Regions from separate parts of the Streptomyces sp. NPDC056161 genome, predicted to be linked through region 2. Evidence: riboswitches for the same ligand, from Rfam matches in the RefSeq annotation. Region 2 holds a riboswitch; the other holds the start of a gene.
The links. Region 2 has a riboswitch for cobalamin ahead of ACFC09_RS00475 (ABC transporter substrate-binding protein). Riboswitches for the same ligand answer to the same signal wherever they lie in the genome.

Region 1 (9,129 bases), on a different contig from region 2:
GAACAGCATGCTGGCGGACTTGTCCGCGGGGAAGCCGAACTGACCCGTGCCGGTACGCGGGGTGGCCGTCAGCTCGGCGGAGGCGCCGCTGTCCAGCTTCACCTTGTAGTAGCCCGCCGACGCCGTCTCGTTCGCGTGCGAGAAGGTGCTGGCGTACTTGGCGTCGGTGGTGTCGGCCGTGGGGGAGGAGTCGACGTCGCCCACGTACGGCATGATCGGGATGTCGCCGTTGGCCCCGGAGCAGCCGACGCCGTTGAGGTGCGTCAGGCTGAAGCCGCGGATCTTCGTCGCGTCGTACTGGTAACCGCCCGGCGCGGGCGTCGAGACCTGGTTGCCGCGGGAGTTCTGTGGGCTCCAGGCCAGCATGCCGAACGGCTGGACGGCGCCCGGGTAGGTGTTGCCCGCGTTGGCCGAGCCGATCAACGGGTTGACGTAGGGGACCGGATCCTTGACCGCGCCCCGGCCCGCCGCGGCCGAGGCGGGTGTGGCGGTCGCGGCCATCGCCAGGGCCGCGACGGCGGCCGCAGCTACGGAGGCGAGGGCTCGCCGTCTGGGACGAGCCCGGCCCTCCACTTGAGTCTGACGCACCAGTGAGCCTGACACCGCTCCTGCCCTTCGTGTCTGATGGAAGCTCAGGGCACGCCGATGACGGGCGTGCTCGCTCTCCCACGCGGAAGTGTGCTGACATCGTTGTCAGTTATCGGTTCTGCTACAGACAACGTTGTCAAGGAACGCGAGGATGCTCCCCCTGTATGCGGGCGGTGTCAAGAGTCGGGGAATGTCGGGGAATTCGGCGCCGCCGGTGGTGGGGTGACGGGAGGGTCGCCAAGTGGGGTTCCGCGCGGGTGGTGTGAAGGGGTGTCGGTTGGGCCGGTGGGGGCGCGGGGGCGGCAGCGCGACACCCCCGCCCGGGACGGGCGGGGGTGCGATGGCGAAGGGGGTGGTGCTGCTCAGTACCAGCCGTGGGACTGCCAGAACTTCCAGGCTCCGACCGGGCTGCCGTAGCGGGAGTTCATGTAGTTCAGGCCCCACTTGATCTGAGTGGCCGCGTTGGTCTTCCAGTCGGAGCCCGCGGACGACATCTTGGAACCCGGCAGCGCCTGGACCAGGCCGTAGGCGCCGGACGACCGGTTGGTGGCGGAGATGTTCCAGCCGCTCTCACGCGAGACGATCTTGTTGAACGCGTCCCACTGCGCGGCGTCCGGGATCATCTTCTTCGCGATCGCCTGAGCGGGAAGGCCCGACGTGGTGGCGGCCTGCGCGGGCGTCGAGGCCAGCGCCATGCTGGTGGTGGCGGCGGCCACGGCGGCGACCATGATGGCCTTCTTGGGGGTGGCGATGCGGCGGATGAGGGAGACGGACACGTGGAACCTCTTGCGTCGGGGACAGGGGTCGCTCCGTACGGCGCGGGCCCGGCCGTTTCCGGCGGTGGGGCGTACGTCGGCGCCGCGACCCGGGAGGGTGCGTCGGCGCCTGGCGACGGACCCAGAGAAGCAGGCCCGGATTGGGTAGGCAATGACCCCTTTTACTAGTTGTGGCCGAATTGGCGGGAATGGCGGGATGTGTGAGCTGGCTCGCACCGTGCAGGTCAGCGGGGGTGCGCTGGTGAACAAATCGGACGGATGGGGCTACTATTCGGCTTCGTAGGTGATCCACGTCATGTGGGGTGCCTCACGCGCCGCCCATGCCTCGCCCGCCCGTCGCGCACGAACCGTGTACCGGCGGTCACCCGGAGGTCATCGATCCGGGGCGTCGAAGGTGACCGGGGTCTCGAAGGCGGCCCGCCGGGTGGCCCGGCGCAGCGCGCGCAGCAGCGCCGGGCCGAGGGCGAGGGTCAGCACCACCGTGCAGACGGCCCGGCCCAGGTCCCAGCCCAGCGAGGTCGCCAGGCAGTAGGCGACGAACCGGGCCAGGTTGGCGGGGACCGCGGCCAGCGGGTCGAAGGCGATGTTCGAGGCGAGGGCGCCCATGAAGGGCCAGCCCGCGAGGTTCATGACCGTCCCGTAGGCGAACGCGGCGAGGAAGCCGTAACCGGCGAGCATGACGAGTTCACCGCGCCCGCGCAGCCGGTCCGGGCCCGGCAGCAGGCCCGCGCCCATGGCGAACCAGCCCATCGCCAGCATCTGGAACGGCATCCACGGCCCCACCCCGCCGGTGAGCAGCGCGGACGCGAACATCGTGAGCGAGCCCAGGACGAAGCCGAAGCCGGGGCCGAGGACGCGTCCGCTGAGCACCATCAGGAAGAACATGGGCTCGATCCCGGCCGTGCCCGCGCCGATCGGCCGCAGCGCCGCCCCGCTCGCGGCCAGCACGCCCAGCATGGCCACCGCCTTCGGCCCGAGACCCGACTCGGAGATCGCCGCGGCGACCACCGCGAGCAGCAGCACCAGCAGCCCCGCGAACAGCCACGGCGCGTCCTGCGCGTGCGCGCTGATCCGGGAGGCGGGCGGCGCGAGGAAGGGCCAGCCGAAGGCGACCACGCCGACCGCGCCGACCAGGACGAGCGCGGCGGCGGAACGGGGTCCGAGCCGGACGGCACGGGCCTGGGGGGTCGCCGGAGCCGACGGTGACGGTGACGGTGACGGCGATGGCGTTGATGACGGCGTTGATGACGGCGATGGCGACGGTGACGGTGGCCGGGGCGTGGCGGCGTTCGGCCGCGGTGGCCGGTCCGTGGGGTGGTCGGTCATGTCAGGGCCTCCCGTATCTGGGCGACCGTGAGCCATTCCTGCGGCGCGAGGATCTTGGTGACCTGCGGGGCGAAGGACGGCGAGGAGACCACGATGCCGGCGGTCGGGCCGTCGGCGATCACCTCCCCGTCGGCGAGCAGTACCACCCGGTGCGCCAGCTCGGCGGCCAGCTCCACGTCGTGCGTGGCCAGGACGACGGCGTGCCCCTCGGCGGCGAGTCCGCGCACCAGCACGACCAGGCGGGCCTTGGCCGCGTAGTCGAGGCCGCGGGTCGGCTCGTCCAGCAGGAGCAGCGGCGGGCGGGCGGCCAGCACCACGGCCAGCGCGAGCGCCAGCCGCTGGCCCTCGGAGAGGTCGCGCGGATGGGTGTCGTCGGTGATGCCCGGCAGCAGTTCGGACACCAGCGCACGGCAGGTTCCGGGTGCGGCGCCCGCGTCCTGGTCGGCGGCCGCGCACTCGGCGCCGACCGTGTCCGCGTACAGCAGGTCGCGTGGTTCCTGCGGGACCAGGCCGACCCGGCGGACCAGCTCCCGGGGCGGGGTGCGGTGCGGGACGGCACCGCCGACCCGGACGCTGCCCGCGGTCGGCGCGACCAGTCCGACCAGCGAGCCGAGCAGCGTGGACTTCCCGGCGCCGTTGCGGCCCATCAGGGCGACGATCTCCCCGGGCCGGACGTCGAGGTCGACCTGCCGCAACGCGTCGATCCGCCCGCGCCGCACCGCCAGCGCCCGTACCTCGGCGACGGGTACCGGGGCGGTGCCGTCGGCGTTCTGAAGGGGTGCGGGGAACCGTCCGGCCGACCAGGAGGGCGCCGCGGCCGGGCGACGGCGCAAAAAGGCCCTGCCGACCGAGCGCCGCACCCGACCCGGCGTCCGCGTACGCCCGCCGGTACGCGCGCCGGACCCGGGAGCGGGCGGACCCGCCGGGGTGGCGTCGGCGTCAGGGGCAGGTACGGGGGCGGCAAGGGCAGGGACCTGGGCGTCAGGGGCAGGGACCTGGGCGTCAGGGGCAGGCGTCGGTGTCGGGCCTGGGGGCGAGTCCCGGCCCGGGTCCGGACCGGGGTCCGGGGCCGGGGACGGGTGGGAATGGGAAGGGGCGTGACCGGCTAGGCGGGTGCGCAGGGGAGCCGCCCTGCGGCGGGCGTCCCGCACCGTCAGGGGGAGCGGGCTCCAGTCGGCCAGCCGGCCCAGGTCCACCACCGGCGGGTACACCGGCGAGACGGCCATCACCTCGGCCGGGGCGCCGAGCACGGGCGCGGCGCCCGGCGCGGGCAGCAGCAGCACCTGGTCGGCGTACTGGATCACCCGCTCCAGCCGGTGCTCGGCCAGCAGGACCGTTGTGCCCAGATCGTGGACCAGCCGCTGGAGCACCGCGAGGACCTCCTCCGCGGCGGCCGGGTCCAGCGCCGACGTCGGCTCGTCGAGGACCAGTATCCGGGGGTGCGGGGTGAGCACCGAGCCGATCGCGACCCGCTGGCGCTGGCCACCGGAGAGGGTGGCGATGGGCCTCTCCCGCAGATCGGCCAGCCCGAGCAGGTCCAGGGTCTCCTCCACCCGCCGCCGCATCACGGCCGGGGCGAGCCCCAACGACTCCATCCCGTAGGCGAGTTCGTCCTCCACCGTGTCCGTCACGAAGTGCGCGAGCGGATCCTGGCCCACCGTGCCGACGACGTCGGCGAGTTCGCGCGGCTTGTGGGTACGGGTGTCCCGGCCCGCGACCGTGACCCGGCCGCGCAGGGTGCCGCCGGTGAAGTGCGGGACGAGGCCGCCCACCGCGCCCAGCACCGTCGACTTGCCGACGCCGGACGGGCCGACGAGCAGCACCAGCTCACCCTCCGGCACCTCGAAGTCCACGCCTCGGACGGCCGGTTCGACGGCACCGGCGTACGTCACGCTGACGTCCTCGAAGCGGATCACGAGGGCTCCTTGGGGATCACGGCGGCTCCTGCGGGGATCACGACGGCTCCTTGGGGACCACCAGGGCGGGCAGCAGGGCGAGGAGTACGGCCGCCGCCGGCCACAGGGGCAGCGCGGGCGCGGTGAGCGGGACGACCCCCGGATCGAGGGCGGCCGGGTCGCGGGCCGCGGCGAGGGCGAGCAGCGCGGCGACGGCGGCACCGGACCCGGTGACCAGCCAGGCACGGGCGTTCCACGGGTCGGGCCGGTACCGGGTGCGCGGCGAGCGTCGGCCGCCCAGCCGCAGCCCCGCGAGGGCGGCGACGACCCCGGCGAGCAGCACCGGCAGCCCGTAGCCGCCGCCCGCGGCGGTCAGCAGCCCGTACGTTCCCGCGCACACGCCGAGCAGACCGCCCAGGGTCAGCCCGGCGGTGGTACGGCGGACGGCGACGGGCACGTCGGCGGTACGGCCGTAACCACGCGCGTCCATCGCGGCGGCCAGCGCGACGGAACGCTCCAGGGCGCCCTCCAGGACCGGCAGACCCACCTGGAGCAGCCCCCGTACACCGCGGTCCGGGCGGCCCCGCAGCCGGCGGGCGGCCCGCAGCCGCTGTACGTCGCTGATCAGGTTCGGCGCGAAGGTCAGCGCGACGACCACGGCCACGCCGATCTCGTACAGGGCGCCCGGCAGGGACTTGAGCAGCCGGGCCGGGTTGGCGAGGGCGTTGGCCGCGCCCACGCAGATCAGCAGCGTGGCCAGTTTCAGGCCGTCGTAGAACGCGTAGACCAGCGACTCGGCGGTGACCCGGCCGCCCAGCCGGATGCCCTGCGCCCAGTGCGGGAGCGGGACTTCGGGGAGGGTGAGGAGGACGTGCGTGCCGGGGATCGGGGAGCCGAGGACCACCGCGAAGACCAGGCGGACGACCAGCACGGCGAGCGCGAGCTTGGCGAACGCCGTGTAGGAGCGGGCCCAGGGGGCGGTGCTGCGATGGGTGGCCACCACATAGCCCGCCGCCGCGACGAGCAGCCCGAGCAGCAGCGGATTGCCGGTCCGGCTGGCCCCGACCCCGAGCCCGATCGCCCAGCCCCACCAGGCCCCGGGGTGCACGACCGTACGGGGCCGCCGCACCGTGCCGCCCGCGCGGGCCGCGGCCACCCGGCCGCCGCGGGCCGGCCCCTCGGCGGCCGAGGGGCGCCCGTTGCCGTCGCCGTGCGGGGTGCCGCGTGTGTTGCGGTGTCTGTGGGTGCTCGCGTGGTCGGCGCGGGGTGCGGGCCGGCGGGGGGTGTCGTTTCCGGTGTCGTCCGGGCCGTCGGCACCGTCCGGGTGGTCGTCGGCGGGCGGGCCACTGGTGTCGGCCGCGCGGGGTGCGGGCCCGCGACCGGTGGCGTCGGGCGCGTCCGTGCCGCCGGTGCCGTCCGTCCCGTTCCCGGAGCCCGTCCCGTTCCCGGAGCCCGTCCCGTCGGCGGCGTTCGTCCCGTTCATCCCGTTCGGACCGTTCGGATCGTTCGGACCGGCTGGGGCTGCGGGCGGCGACGGCTCGTGGTCGTGGCCCTCACGCATGGCGGTGCCTACGCATCCCGGCGCCGTCGGGCCTGCCAGAGTGCCGCCGCGCCCAGCAGGACGACCGCCGCCCCGCCCGCCCACGGGCCGAGCGACGGCCCGTTGCCGCCGTCCTCGCCCGCCGTCGGCCGCTTCGCGGCGCTCGTCGGCTTGTCGTCCGTGGCCGCCACCTGCTCGCCGCAGCCCTTCTCCGGGTAGCCGGCGATGGCGCACAGCAGGGCGTTGGAGTCGTAGCGCAGCGGTCCGGCGACCGCCGCCAGGCCCTCGGCCGTCGTCGCGTCGGGTGCCAGTACCGCGCAGGCGGTCCGCGCCTTCGGCGGTGTCTCGGCGCCGGGCGCGTCCGCCGCCGTACCGAAGTCGATGACCAGTGCCACCCGCTTGTGGCCCGCCCGAGCGGGCGTGTGCGCGCAGATCTCGGCGAAGCGGGCCGTGCCGCGCGGATACGTCGCGTCGGCGGAGTCCTCGCTCACCGCGAACCGGAAGCCCTGGACGGCGCCGTCGGCGGGGCGGGCCAGCGACGGACCCTCGGTGGCGTACGTCCACCGGTCGCCCGCGCGGTCCCAGAAGGACCAGTAGCGGTAGCCGACGGCCTGCGCCTGGCCCGCGCCGCCCCAGAACAGGAGCGCGGCCAGCAGCAGGAGCACACCGCGGCGCGGCCCGGTCACAGGTGCTGCCGCTTCCTGCGGCCGCTGAGCAGGAAGCCGATGCCGACGCCCGCGACCAGGCCGGTGCCGATGATCCACCAGACGCCGGTGCCCGAGCCGCCGTCGTCCTTCCGGTCCGCCGCCTCCGGGCCGTCGCCCGATTGCGCCTGCCCGGCCGCCTGCGGTGCCGGGCCGGTCGCGCCCAGCGCCCGCACCAGGTCCGTACCGCCGAAGTCGCGCGGGTCGGTGCCGGTCGCGTGCGCCGCGAAGATCAGCTGAGCGTACGCGGCCGGTCCGTTCTGCTTCGCCCAGGCCGCCGCGTTCTTCTCCAGCCACGCCAGCGGCTTCGCGGCCCGGTCCGCCCCGCCCTGCGCGGCGAGCGCGACCACCGCGTCGGCGGTGTTGCCGTAGTCGGGCTGTTCGGGGGCGCCCGCGAGGGCGGAGGTGAGGTGGCCGTCCTTGGCGACCGCACGGGCGAGGTAGGCAGCGCCGTCGGCCGCGGCCTGCTCGGGGGTGGGCTTTCCGGTGGCGGCGCAGCCCGTGCCGGGCGCCCCGCTCGAAGCGTCGCCCGCTCCGGCCGCCTTCGCGGCGAGGCCCGCGCCCAGCACGCCCACCACGGCCGCCGCGGTGGCGTCCGCGTTGGCCGTCAACGCGCCCTTTTTGTCCGGCTGGTAGGCGAAGGCGCCTCCGTCGTCGCCGGAGCAGGGCAGGGCCAGTCCCAGCAGCGCGTCGTACGGCGAGCGGCCGTCCTTGACCACTGCCGCGGGCCGTTCGCCGGCCGCCACGAGCGCGCCGACGACGACGCCCGTGGAGTTCGCGTCGCTCGCGCCGCCCGGCGTGTACCCCCAGCCGCCGTCCTTGTTCTGCACCGACTTCAGCCAGGTCACGGCCTTGCCGACGGCGCTGTCGTGGCCGCCGGTCGCGGTGAGGGCCTGGACGGCGGCGGCCGTGCTGTTGGTGTCGACCGGCACCTTGGCGTCACAGGCCCGCCCCGGATCGGCGCGGAACGCGGCGAACGCCCCGTCCGCGCACTGCTGTCCGGCCAGCCAGTCCACGGCCTTGGCGGCGGGCGTCACGGACACGGTGCGCTGGGCGAGCAGCGCCAGCGACTGGCGCCAGACGCCGTCGAACTTCGGGTCGGTGGCGCCGTACAGGCCGGACGGGAGCACCGTCGACGGGGACGGCGAAGGGCTCGCGGCCAGGGCGGGTGACGCGGCGGCGAGCACGCCGACGGCGGCCAGGACCGCTGCGCTGCGGCGGACGTTCATGCTCGGCGGGTGCCTCTCTTCGCGGGTCGGTTCGCGAGGAAGCCGGGCAGCACGGGACACCCCGGGCGGCTCGGCCCCGTAAACCTCGACGGTGCCGTGCGCGGGCGGATGCCGACGCACCTGAGCCGGTCACGTTCCGTCCGGGGCAGTCCGGCTCACCGGGCCTCGACGGCCGGTTCACGGTTGCGGGTCAGCGCCGGAATTGCACCGGCTTCCCCCCGTACGGGTGTGATGACGACCCAGTCACTCTACCGGCCCACCTCCGGACCCCCGAGGGGTGGCCGCGACAGAGGGCCGGGCGATGGGGCGAAGGGGGGTGCGGGGTGCGGGAACACGGTCCGGGGAAGCGGCTCGGTCGCGTCGTCCGGAAGCGGTCGGGGAATGCGGTCAGGTCACGCGGTCCGGGGTAGCGGTCCGGGGTAGCGGTCCCGGCACGCGGTCCGGGGAAGGCGCTCCCGTCACATGGCCCGGTCACGCCGTCCGGTCGTACCGTCCGCTCACGCCGTCCGGACGTACCTCAGCGGGTCGGTGCCCGGCACCGGTTCGGCTCGGCCCTGCTTCACCAGGCGGCGCAGATGGGCCTCTGCCTCCGCGGCGGCGATGTTCCGGGAGGGGTGCGGGATCTGGGGCCAGGGCCGGTTCCACTCCATCCGCTCGGCCAACTGCCAGGGCGTGAGCGGTTCGACGAGTTGGGTCAGCAGGCCGGCCAGCCGCTCCTCGTGGTGCGCGAGCAGTTCCCGTACCCGGGCGGGCCCGTCGGTGAAGGCGTACTGATGGGCCGGTAGCACCTCGGCGGGGGCCAGCCGGCCGACGCGTTCCAGGGAGTCGAGGTAGTCGCCGAGCGGATCGATGGCCTCCGCCAGGTTCTCGGCTCCGTGCGGCCCGGCCCCGCCCCCTTGGGCGGAGGGGTCCTCGTACAGGCCGATGTGCGGCGTGATCTTCGGGAGCAGGTGGTCGCCGGAGAACAGCCGGCCGTGTCCCGGCAGCCCGGCGGGGTGCGCCTCCTCCAGGTGCAGACAGACGTGACCGGGTGTGTGCCCCGGCGTCCAGACGGCGCGCAGTCGGCGGCCG
Region 2 (9,129 bases):
GCCGGTGCGGAATCGCCGCCCGCTCCCGCCACGAGGCAGGCCACGGCCGCCGCGCACACCCTGCCCTGGCACCAGCCCATGCCCGCGCGGGTGAGGAGTTTGACGGTACGGGCGTCACGGGCGCCGTAGTCGGCGAGGGCTTCACGGACGGCTCCGGCGCTCACCTCCTCACAGCGGCACACGTCCGTGGCGTCGTCGAGCCAGTCGGCCCAGCCCGGCCCCGGCGCGTGCACGGCCGCCATCGTGTCGGCGAAGGCCCGCAGCCGATCACGGCGGCGTCGCAACTCCCGCACGCGGCGGTCGCGGGCCAGGTCGGACCGGTCGCGCGCCCGAGCGGCCACCGCGATACCCGCGAGCTCACCCTCGGCGCGGGCGAGTTCCGCACCGCCGACCCCACCGGTCTCGCCCGCCGCCCACAGACCTCGCACCGAGGTCTCCTGCAACGCGTCCAACGCCAGGGCGTACGTTCCGTCCCGGGTACGCCGCGTCGCACATCCGAGGCTCGTGGCGAGTTCCACTTGCGGGACGAGACCGTGCCCCACCGCGAGCACGTCGCAGGCCATCCGGCGGCCCGTCCCCGGCAGGGGCCGCCAGTCGCGGTCGATGCGGGAGACGGTGACCGCCTCCACCCGGTCGGTGCCGTGGACCTGGGTCACCGCGCTGCGGGTGCGCAGGCGCACGCCGCGCCGCACCAGCGCCGCACCATGGACCACGGCCTCCTTCAGTTTGTGCGGGTTCGCGACGAGGACGCCGGGGCGGCGGACGTACCCCGTAAAGCCGGACGCCTCGACCACCGCGGGGACGCGCGCGCCGGCGGCGGAGAGCGAGGCGGCGACGGCGAGCAGCAGTGGGCCGCTGCCCGCCACGACGACGCGCCTGCCGGGCAGGACCAGCCCGGACTTCAGCATCGCCTGCGCACCGCCGGCACCCACGACGCCCGGCAGCGTCCAGCCGGGGAAGGGGAGGTGGCGTTCGTACGCACCCGTCGCGAGGAGGACCGTACGGGCCCGCACGCGGGCGGGGCGTTCGCCCGTGCCGTCCGCGCCCGTGACCGCGTGCACCGCCCATTCCGCTGCGCCCACCCGCGCCACGGTCCAGACATGGTGCCCGGCGAGGTGGACGACGTCGCTCGCCTCAAGGCGGCGGCGCAAGCGGTCGAAGACGGGCCAGTCATGGTGCAGTGCCTGGGGGCGCACCGCGCCGCGGGCCGGGGCGGGGTGGCGGTAGAACTGGCCGCCGAGTTGACCGGCGGCATCCAACAGGGCGACGGACAGGCCCCGTTCGGCTGCGGCGACGGCACCCGCCAGGCCCGCGCAGCCCGCGCCGATCACCGCGAGGTCGTACAGCGCGCCATACGTGTCATCGGTCGCCTCGTCAGACGGCGAGTTCGGCATGCCCGTGCCCTTCCTGGGTGGTGATCACGTCTCCTGGGCGGGCGGGGACCAGGCAGGCCCGCCTGTTGGGCAGGTCATTGACCGTGGCGAGACAGTCGTAGCACTGGCCGATGCCGCAGAAGACTCCGCGCGGACGGCCGTCGCGGCGTGTGGTGCGCCAGGCGAGGACGCCCGCCGACCAGAGAGCGGCGGCGATGGTCTGTCCCGGCAGCGCGGTGAGCGTGCGCCCGTCGAAGGTGATCTCGAAGGGCGTGCCGGGTGTCGCGCCGACCAGCTCGGCGGGGGTGCGGTCACGCGCCATGGAGCGGCTCCTTTTCAGGTGGGGGCGTGCGGGACGGGCGACCGGTCGACGCACCGCCGACGACGGACACGGCCGGCGTCCTGGTCGTCATCCCGCCACACCGAAGCGGTCCGGTCTGAACGGATCGATGTCCAGCGGGAGTTGGGCGCCGGACAGGACTCGGGCGATGATCAGCCCGGTTGCGGGGGCGAGGCCGATCCCCGCACCCTCGTGGCCGCAGGCGTGCAGCAGTCCGGGAACGCGGGGGTCCGGGCCGATCGCGGGCAGATGGTCGGGCAGGTACGGGCGGAAACCGGCGTACGTCCGCATCGCGCGGACCCCGGTGAGCACCGGGAACAGCCGGGTGGCCTGGGCCGCGAGGCGGCGCAGCGCCTCCACCGACAGGGTGCGGTCGAAGCCGACCCGCTCCCTGCTCGCACCGATCAGGACCGGCCCCGACGGGGTGCCCTCGACGACGGCGGAAGTCTGCAACCCCGCCGATCCGCTGGCGACATCGGCGACATAGTCGGCCGCGTACACCTTGTGCCGCACCACGCGCGGCAGCGGCTCGGTGACCAGGACGAAGCCGCGCCGGGGCAGCACCGGCAGGCCCGCGCCGGCGAGCCGGGCCAGTGCGCCGCCCCAGCTCCCGGCGGCGTTCACGACATACGGGGCGCGCACGTCACCGCGCGCCGTGCGTACGCCCCGTACCTCCCCGTTCGCACCTGTCAGGACGCCGGTCACCTCCTCGCCGAGCCGCAGGCGCACCCCGCCGGAGCCCTGCCCGCCTGCCGCGGCGCGCAGCAGATGCGCGGCGGCGCGTGCGGGCTGCACCTGGGCGTCCTGCGGGTAGCGGAAGCCGCCCGCCAGGTCCGGGGCGAGGTGCGGCTCCAGGTCACGGAGCCGGTCGCCCGTGACCTGCTCCGCCTGTACGCCCGCGCGCTCCTGCCGGGCGGCGAAGCCCCGCAGGGCTGCCATGGACGCCTCGTCGGAGGCGACGACCAGCCCGCCCTTGGCCTCGTACTCGATCAGGGGTGGCAGCAGGCCGGCCAGCTCACGCCACAACCGCACGGACAGCAGGGCCAGTTCGAGTTCGGGGCCGGGTTCCTTGTCGGAGACCAGCAGATTGCCCTCGCCGGCTCCCGTGGTGCCGCCCGCGACGGCGCCACGGTCGATCACGGTGACGCGGAGACCGGAGCGGGCCGCGTAGTAGGCGCAGGCCGCGCCGACCACACCCGCCCCGATGACGATGAGATCCGCCGAGCTTCTCGTGGGCACGACAAGTAATATTTCACATTGCACTTTTCTTGCCAAGAGGCTCGGCGACACCCGAACCGTCCGGCGGCATGCCTCCCGCAATCCGTTATGCCGAGGCTCTTGCAAGTCAGTGCAATTTCACATAATAACGTTACGCATCACATGGCGACATGTACTCAACAACTCAACATCTCAACCCTCGCCCCCTCACATGTCGCCATGGGCGGGGCAGTTGAGGCCCCGAGCCACCACTGCCCCTGGCACCCGCGTCACTTGCCCTCTCCCACACAGGAGCCAACGGTGTACAAGTCGAGAAACCCGCGCACGCTGCTGCGCGGATCCACGTACAGAAGCCTGCTCACCGCCGCGGCGGCGGTGACGCTCTGCGTGACGGCGTCCCCGTCCGGTTACGCGGCCGCCCCCGCGACCCCGTCGCCTGCGCCGGCACGCCCGGCATCGGTCGCCCGCCCGTCCGCCTCGCCGAACCCCTTCGACACGGTCGACCACCTGGCCGAGGCCCCGAACCGCGCCCGGAAGGTCCCGGCCCCCGGCGGCCTCGCCGAGGGCCGCGTCCCCGGGCCCCGTACGCCCTTACCGAAGGGCGAGGGCCACGCCGGCACGCCGCATGCCACCCTCGGCACGGCATCCGTGCCCTGCACGCTCGACGGCGTCACGGGTCTGTCCCCGGAGAGTTTCGCCGACTTCCTGGCCGACCCCGCCGTCACCGCCGACGGCTGTCTTCGCTCGATCCTGTGGACCTGGGACCAGCGACTCGTCCCCGTCATGTCGGACGAACACGTCCAGGCCGTCTCCCGCCGCATCACCCGGCTCGCCTCCTCCCACGACGGCCAGGACGGCACCCACCTGCTGGAGATGTTCACCTACCTGCACGCCGTGGCGTACCAGGACTTCTCGCACGACGAGATCGACATCACCGACGCGCCGACCGTGGACACCATGCGCGAGGCGGTCGACGCCTTCGGCTCGGCCGCCCACACCTTCGACGTCACCCGCTCCAACGCCGAGACCCTGCGCGAAGCCCTCGACGCGGCTTCCGCCCCCGGCCTGCGCCAGTACCAACTCCCCCTGATCAAACGGGTCCTGGCCACCATGGACGCCCAGCACCCCGCCACCGCCCAGGACACCTCCTGGGCCGGTGCCGCCCTCGCCGCGCTCACCGTGAACTACCTCGGCGTGTACCCCGGCAACAAGGACGCCGCCTTCCACGCCGCAGTGGCCGCCGACCCCTCGTACCGGACCGAGTTCCGTTCCTTCGCCGACCACACCCACCTCAAGGACGGGCCCAACGCCTGGGTCATACGCGACGCGCTCAGCGAGTACGGCCGCTTCGGCCAGATCGACGGGCTCCGCGACGAGACCGTCTCCGGTCTCGGCACCCTCCTGGACACCACGGCCCGCAACTTCGGGGACAGCAGCGCGCCGTGGGCGAAGGTCGCCACCTGGCTGGTGTGGTTCGACGCCTGCGCCCCGTACCACGTGTGCAAGGACGACATCGAGAAACGTCTCTTCCCGTCCACGTACACGTACGGCACCGACGACATGGACGGCATGCAGGTCCGCACCGCCCTCGACCGGGACACCGTCGACCAGCTCTACTACGCGAGCAAGCAGGTCAAGGCACAGTTCCACCGTGTCCTCGGTACGGAGGATCCCCTGGCGGGCGACACCAACGCCACCCTGCACATCGTCCTGTACGCCTCCCGCGCCGACTACGAGAACTTCCATCCGCTCCTCACCGGCATGGACACGAACAACGGCGGCATCTACATCGAGCGGGGAGTGACCTTCTACACCTACCAGCGTCGCGTGCCGCAGGACTCCAGCCTGACCCTGGAGGAACTGTTCCGCCACGAGTACACGCACTACCTCAACGGCCGCTGGGCGGTGCCCGGCTCCTTCGGCGAGGGCCCCTGGTACGAGGGCGACCGGACCACCGCGATGGACGAGGGCACCGCAGAGTTCTTCGACGGCGCCACCCGCGACGACGGCATCCGGGTCCGCAAGTCCCTGGTCCAGGGCATCATCAACGACACGGCCGGCGGCGGACCGCGCATGACCGTGAACCAGCTCCTGCACGCCACCTACGACGGCGACGGCTTCCGTTTCTACGACTACGCGGGCACCTTCTTCGAGTTCCTGTGGGCCGAACACCCCTCCCTGCTGAAGGAGATGTACCGCGACCTGCGGTCCGACGACCCGGCGGCCTTCGACGCCTGGCGCGACCGACTCGGCAGGGACACGGGGTTGCAGAGCGCGTACGACCGCTTCCTCGACGAACAGATCTCCCACGTCGACGACCTGTACGTGCCCGACACCACCTATACGCCCCTGGACCAACTCCGCGACACCTCGCCCGACCAGATCCGCTCCTCCTTCACCGCGACGACCGAATCCGTCCCCGACTGCCGGGCCGGCGGCTCCGCGGAGCGTCCCCGGTTCGTGTGCACCGGCCGGATCACCGCGAACCTGACCGATGCCGGCGACACGGACGCGGTCTTCAAGGACATGTCCGAGACGGTCGACTACTTCCTCCTCGACCGTGCCGCGGGCGGCGACAACAACCTGACCGACATGAACTGCTCCTTCGACGACGTGGACATCTGGTCCAACCGGATCGCCGGCACGTCGGACTACACGTGTGAGGGTCCCATCCGACGCTGACACACCACACGACGCCCGCGCGCGACACCACCCACCCGGTGACGCGCGCGGGCCCTTCCCCACGGTGTCGCTCGCACGGCACCCCGGAAGTCAAGTTTGCTGCCGACCGGCGGAGGAGGCCCCTGATCCCCCGGCGCCGGGTGCTTGACGCGATGGCAGCGAGCCGTGCGGGGCCGATCAGCTCTCTTCGGTCGTGGCGATCCGGCCGGCGTACCGCTGCGTCCCAGTGGTGTCGGTGTCGACGGTGACGACCACGTCGTCGTGCTGGAGAACGGCTGGTACTTGTCGGGGAAGACCTGGAAACTCACGGCCTTGCCCTTCGCGCCGCCGGTCAGGGTCATCGTGGCGGTGACCGTCCCCGACGTGCGGTCCTCCGAGATCGTCGCGTGCGGATGGAAGCTCAGCGGGCGCGGCTTCATGTGGTCGGCGGCGATCGACACCGGCTGCTCGGCGAGCGGGTCCGGGAAGGCGGCGCAACGGTGCGTCACGCCTCGCGGACCGCCCGCCGCACCAGGCCGACGGCGGCCTGCCCGCCGGACAGCGGACTTGATACTCTCAGCGGGCCAGTCGAGCCACATCCGAGGCCAGGGAATCCGGTGCGAACCCGGAACTGACGCGCAGCGGTGAGGGGGACGGGCGGGGCACGACGCCACTGGGAGACCGGGAAGGCGCCCCGACCGGACGAACCCGAGTCCGAAGACCTGCTGGCACCTCCGCGCCCCGGCGCGGAGGACGTCCGTAGGCCAGGCTCCGCGAACGAGCCCCGACCCCCAAGGCTGCCCGTGTTCCTCCGCGCCCCCGCGCTCCTGCTCGCCTCCGCCCTGCTGCTCACCGCGTGCGGCTCGTCCACTGACGGGAAGTCGCAGCAGACGTCCGCCGCCGGCTACCCGCGCACCATCGACAACTGTGGCCACAAGGTCACCCTGAAGTCCCCGCCGAAGCGCGCCGTCTCCCTGAACCAGGGCACCACGGAGATCCTTCTCTCCCTCGGCCTCGGCGACCGCATGGCGGGCACGGCGACCTGGACCGACCCGGTGATGAAGGGCCTGGAGCACGCCAACGCCTCCGTGCCACGCCTGGCCGAGGACAATCCCTCCTTCGAGAAGGTCCTGGACGCCGAACCCGACCTCGTGACCGCCTCGTTCGTCTCCACCCTCGGCAAGGGCGGGGTCGCCACCCGCGAGCAGTTCGAGAAACTGGGCGTACCGACGTACGTCTCACCGTCCGACTGCGCCGAGGGCAAGGACAACGACAGCGGCGGCGACGGATCGCGCGGCAGGCCGCTCACCCTGGACGCCGTGTACGGCGAGATACGCGACCTGGCCCGCGCGTTCGGCGTCGACGCGCGGGGCGAGACGCTCATTGCCGCACTGAAGAAGCGGGTGAGCACGGCAACCGCCGGATCGCACGGCTCGGACGTCTCGCTCATGTACTGGTTCGCCAATTCCCAGTCACCGTACCTGGCCGGCTGCTGCGGAGCACCGGGTGCCATCACCCGTGCGGTCGGCGCCGAGAACGCCTTTGCCGACACCCACGACGAGTGGCCCCAGATCAACTGGGAGACCGTCGCCGACCGCGACCCCGACGTGATCGTCCTGGGCGACCTGACCCGCAAGCAGCAGACCGCCGAGACGGCGCAGGCCAAGATCCGTTTCCTGGAGACCGATCCCGCCACCCGCAATCTGACCGCCGTGAAGAAGAAGCGGTACGTCATGCTGAGCGGGCAGGCGATGAACCCGTCCATCCGCACGGTCGAGGGGATCGAGCAGGTCGCAGCCGCACTGCGTGACTTCGGGCTCGTCAAGTGACCGTCCGCACGCTCCTGTTGACCGGTGGCGGCCTTGCCGCGCTGCTCGCGTCGATCGCCTGGGCCGTGACCATCGGACCGGCCGACATCTCCACCGGCGACGTGTGGGCCGCCGTCGCGGCCCATCTCGGCCTCGGCGAGAGCACGTTGACACCGCTGCGGGACGGCATCGTGTGGAACCTGCGGATGCCGCGCACACTGCTCGCCGCCGTGAGCGGGGCCGGACTCGCCGTGTGCGGTGCGGTGCTGCAGTCGTTGCTGCGCAATCCGCTGGCCGACCCTTTCGTGCTCGGGGTCTCCTCCGGCGCGTCCACCGGAGCGGTCGCCGTGGTCGTGCTGGGCGTGGGCGGGGGAGCGGTGTCCCTGTCGGCGGGCGCCTTCCTCGGGGCGCTGCTCTCCTTCGCCCTGGTGCTGCTCCTCAGCCACACCCTCGGCGGCAGCACCGACCGGGTCGTGCTGTCGGGCGTGGCGGCCATGCAACTGTTCTCCGCGCTGACCTCGTTCACCGTCCTGACCTCGGCGGACGCCGAGACCACCAGGGGCGTACTGTTCTGGCTGCTCGGCTCGCTCACCGGCGCCGAGTGGGGACAGGTGTTGCTCTGCACCGGCGTCCTCGCCGTCGTCCTGGCCGTCTGCCTCGGATACGCGAACACGCTGGACGCCTTCGCCTTCGGTGACGAGGCCGCCGCGGGACTCGGGGTCGGCGTCGCCCGGACCCGCCTGGTGCTCCTCTCCGCGACCGCGCTGCTCACCGCCGTCCTGGTCAGCTGCGCCGGCGCGATCGGCTTCGTCGGCCTGGTCCTGCCGCACGCCACCCGCGCCCTCACCGGCTCCGGGCACGGCCGCCTGCTGCCGGTGACGGCACTGACCGGAGCCGTGTTCCTGGTGTGGGTGGACACCCTGGCCCGTACCGCCCTCGACCCCCAGGAGGTCCCGGTGGGCGTGGTGACGTCCCTCATCGGCGTGCCGGCGTTCGTGGCCGTGCTCTACCGCGGACGGAGAAGGACGTGAGCAGCCTGCGCGCGGACCGCGTCGTACGGCGCCTCGGTGACAAGGTCGTCGTCGAAGGCGTCACCCTCACCCTGCGCCCCGGCGAGACCGTCGGCCTGCTCGGCCCCAACGGCTCGGGAAAGTCGACGCTGCTGAGGCTGCTGGCCGGGGTTCTCACCCCCACCGCCGGGGTGGTGACCCTGGACGGACAGCTGCTCAGCGACGTCGGCCGCCGCGCCACCGCCCGCCGCATCGCCACCGTCGAGCAGCACACCGACACCCGGACCGAGCTGACCGTCCGGGACGTCGTCGCCCTGGGCCGCATCCCGCACCGCCGCGCCTGGACACCCGCCACGGCGGCCGACACGGAGGCCGTCACCGAGGCCCTGGCGCGCACCGGCATGACCGACCGGGCCGGCCAGTCGTGGTACACCCTCTCCGGCGGCGAACGCCAGCGCACCCAGGTCGCCCGCGCGCTCGCCCAGGAGCCCCGCGAACTCCTCCTCGACGAACCCACCAACCACCTGGACATCCAGCACCAGCTCGACCTGCTGGACCTCGTCGTGAGCCTGCCGGTCACCACCGTGATCGCCCTGCACGACCTCAACCTCGCCGCGATGTACTGCGACCGCCTGCTCGTCCTGCGCGACGGCCGCGCGGTCACGGAGGGCACCCCGGCCGAGGTCCTGACCCCCGCCCTCATCGAGCAGGTCTACGGC

Region 1: another riboswitch for cobalamin. It lies ahead of ACFC09_RS11730 (prenyltransferase/squalene oxidase repeat-containing protein); the one in region 2 lies ahead of ACFC09_RS00475 (ABC transporter substrate-binding protein).

What each region holds. Positions count from the first base shown of each region.
Region 1 covers NZ_JBHJUV010000010.1:62,404-71,532, forward strand. The annotation lists gene ACFC09_RS11700 (GH92 family glycosyl hydrolase) at 1-501, opposite strand, end outside; gene ACFC09_RS11705 (transglycosylase SLT domain-containing protein) at 951-1,364, opposite strand; gene ACFC09_RS11710 (ECF transporter S component) at 1,737-2,690, opposite strand; gene ACFC09_RS11715 (ABC transporter ATP-binding protein) at 2,687-4,606, opposite strand; gene ACFC09_RS11720 (CbiQ family ECF transporter T component) at 4,644-5,714, opposite strand; gene ACFC09_RS11725 (SCO2322 family protein) at 6,155-6,811, opposite strand; gene ACFC09_RS11730 (prenyltransferase/squalene oxidase repeat-containing protein) at 6,808-8,058, opposite strand; cobalamin riboswitch at 8,185-8,316, opposite strand; gene ACFC09_RS11735 (MBL fold metallo-hydrolase) at 8,556-9,129, opposite strand, start outside.
Region 2 covers NZ_JBHJUV010000001.1:95,531-104,659, reverse strand. The annotation lists gene ACFC09_RS00495 (FAD-dependent oxidoreductase) at 1-1,394, opposite strand, end outside; gene ACFC09_RS00490 ((2Fe-2S)-binding protein) at 1,375-1,695, opposite strand; gene ACFC09_RS00485 (NAD(P)/FAD-dependent oxidoreductase) at 1,783-2,952, opposite strand; gene ACFC09_RS00480 (collagenase) at 3,232-5,613, shown strand; cobalamin riboswitch at 6,161-6,337, shown strand; gene ACFC09_RS00475 (ABC transporter substrate-binding protein) at 6,396-7,421, shown strand; gene ACFC09_RS00470 (FecCD family ABC transporter permease) at 7,418-8,431, shown strand; gene ACFC09_RS00465 (ABC transporter ATP-binding protein) at 8,428-9,129, shown strand, end outside.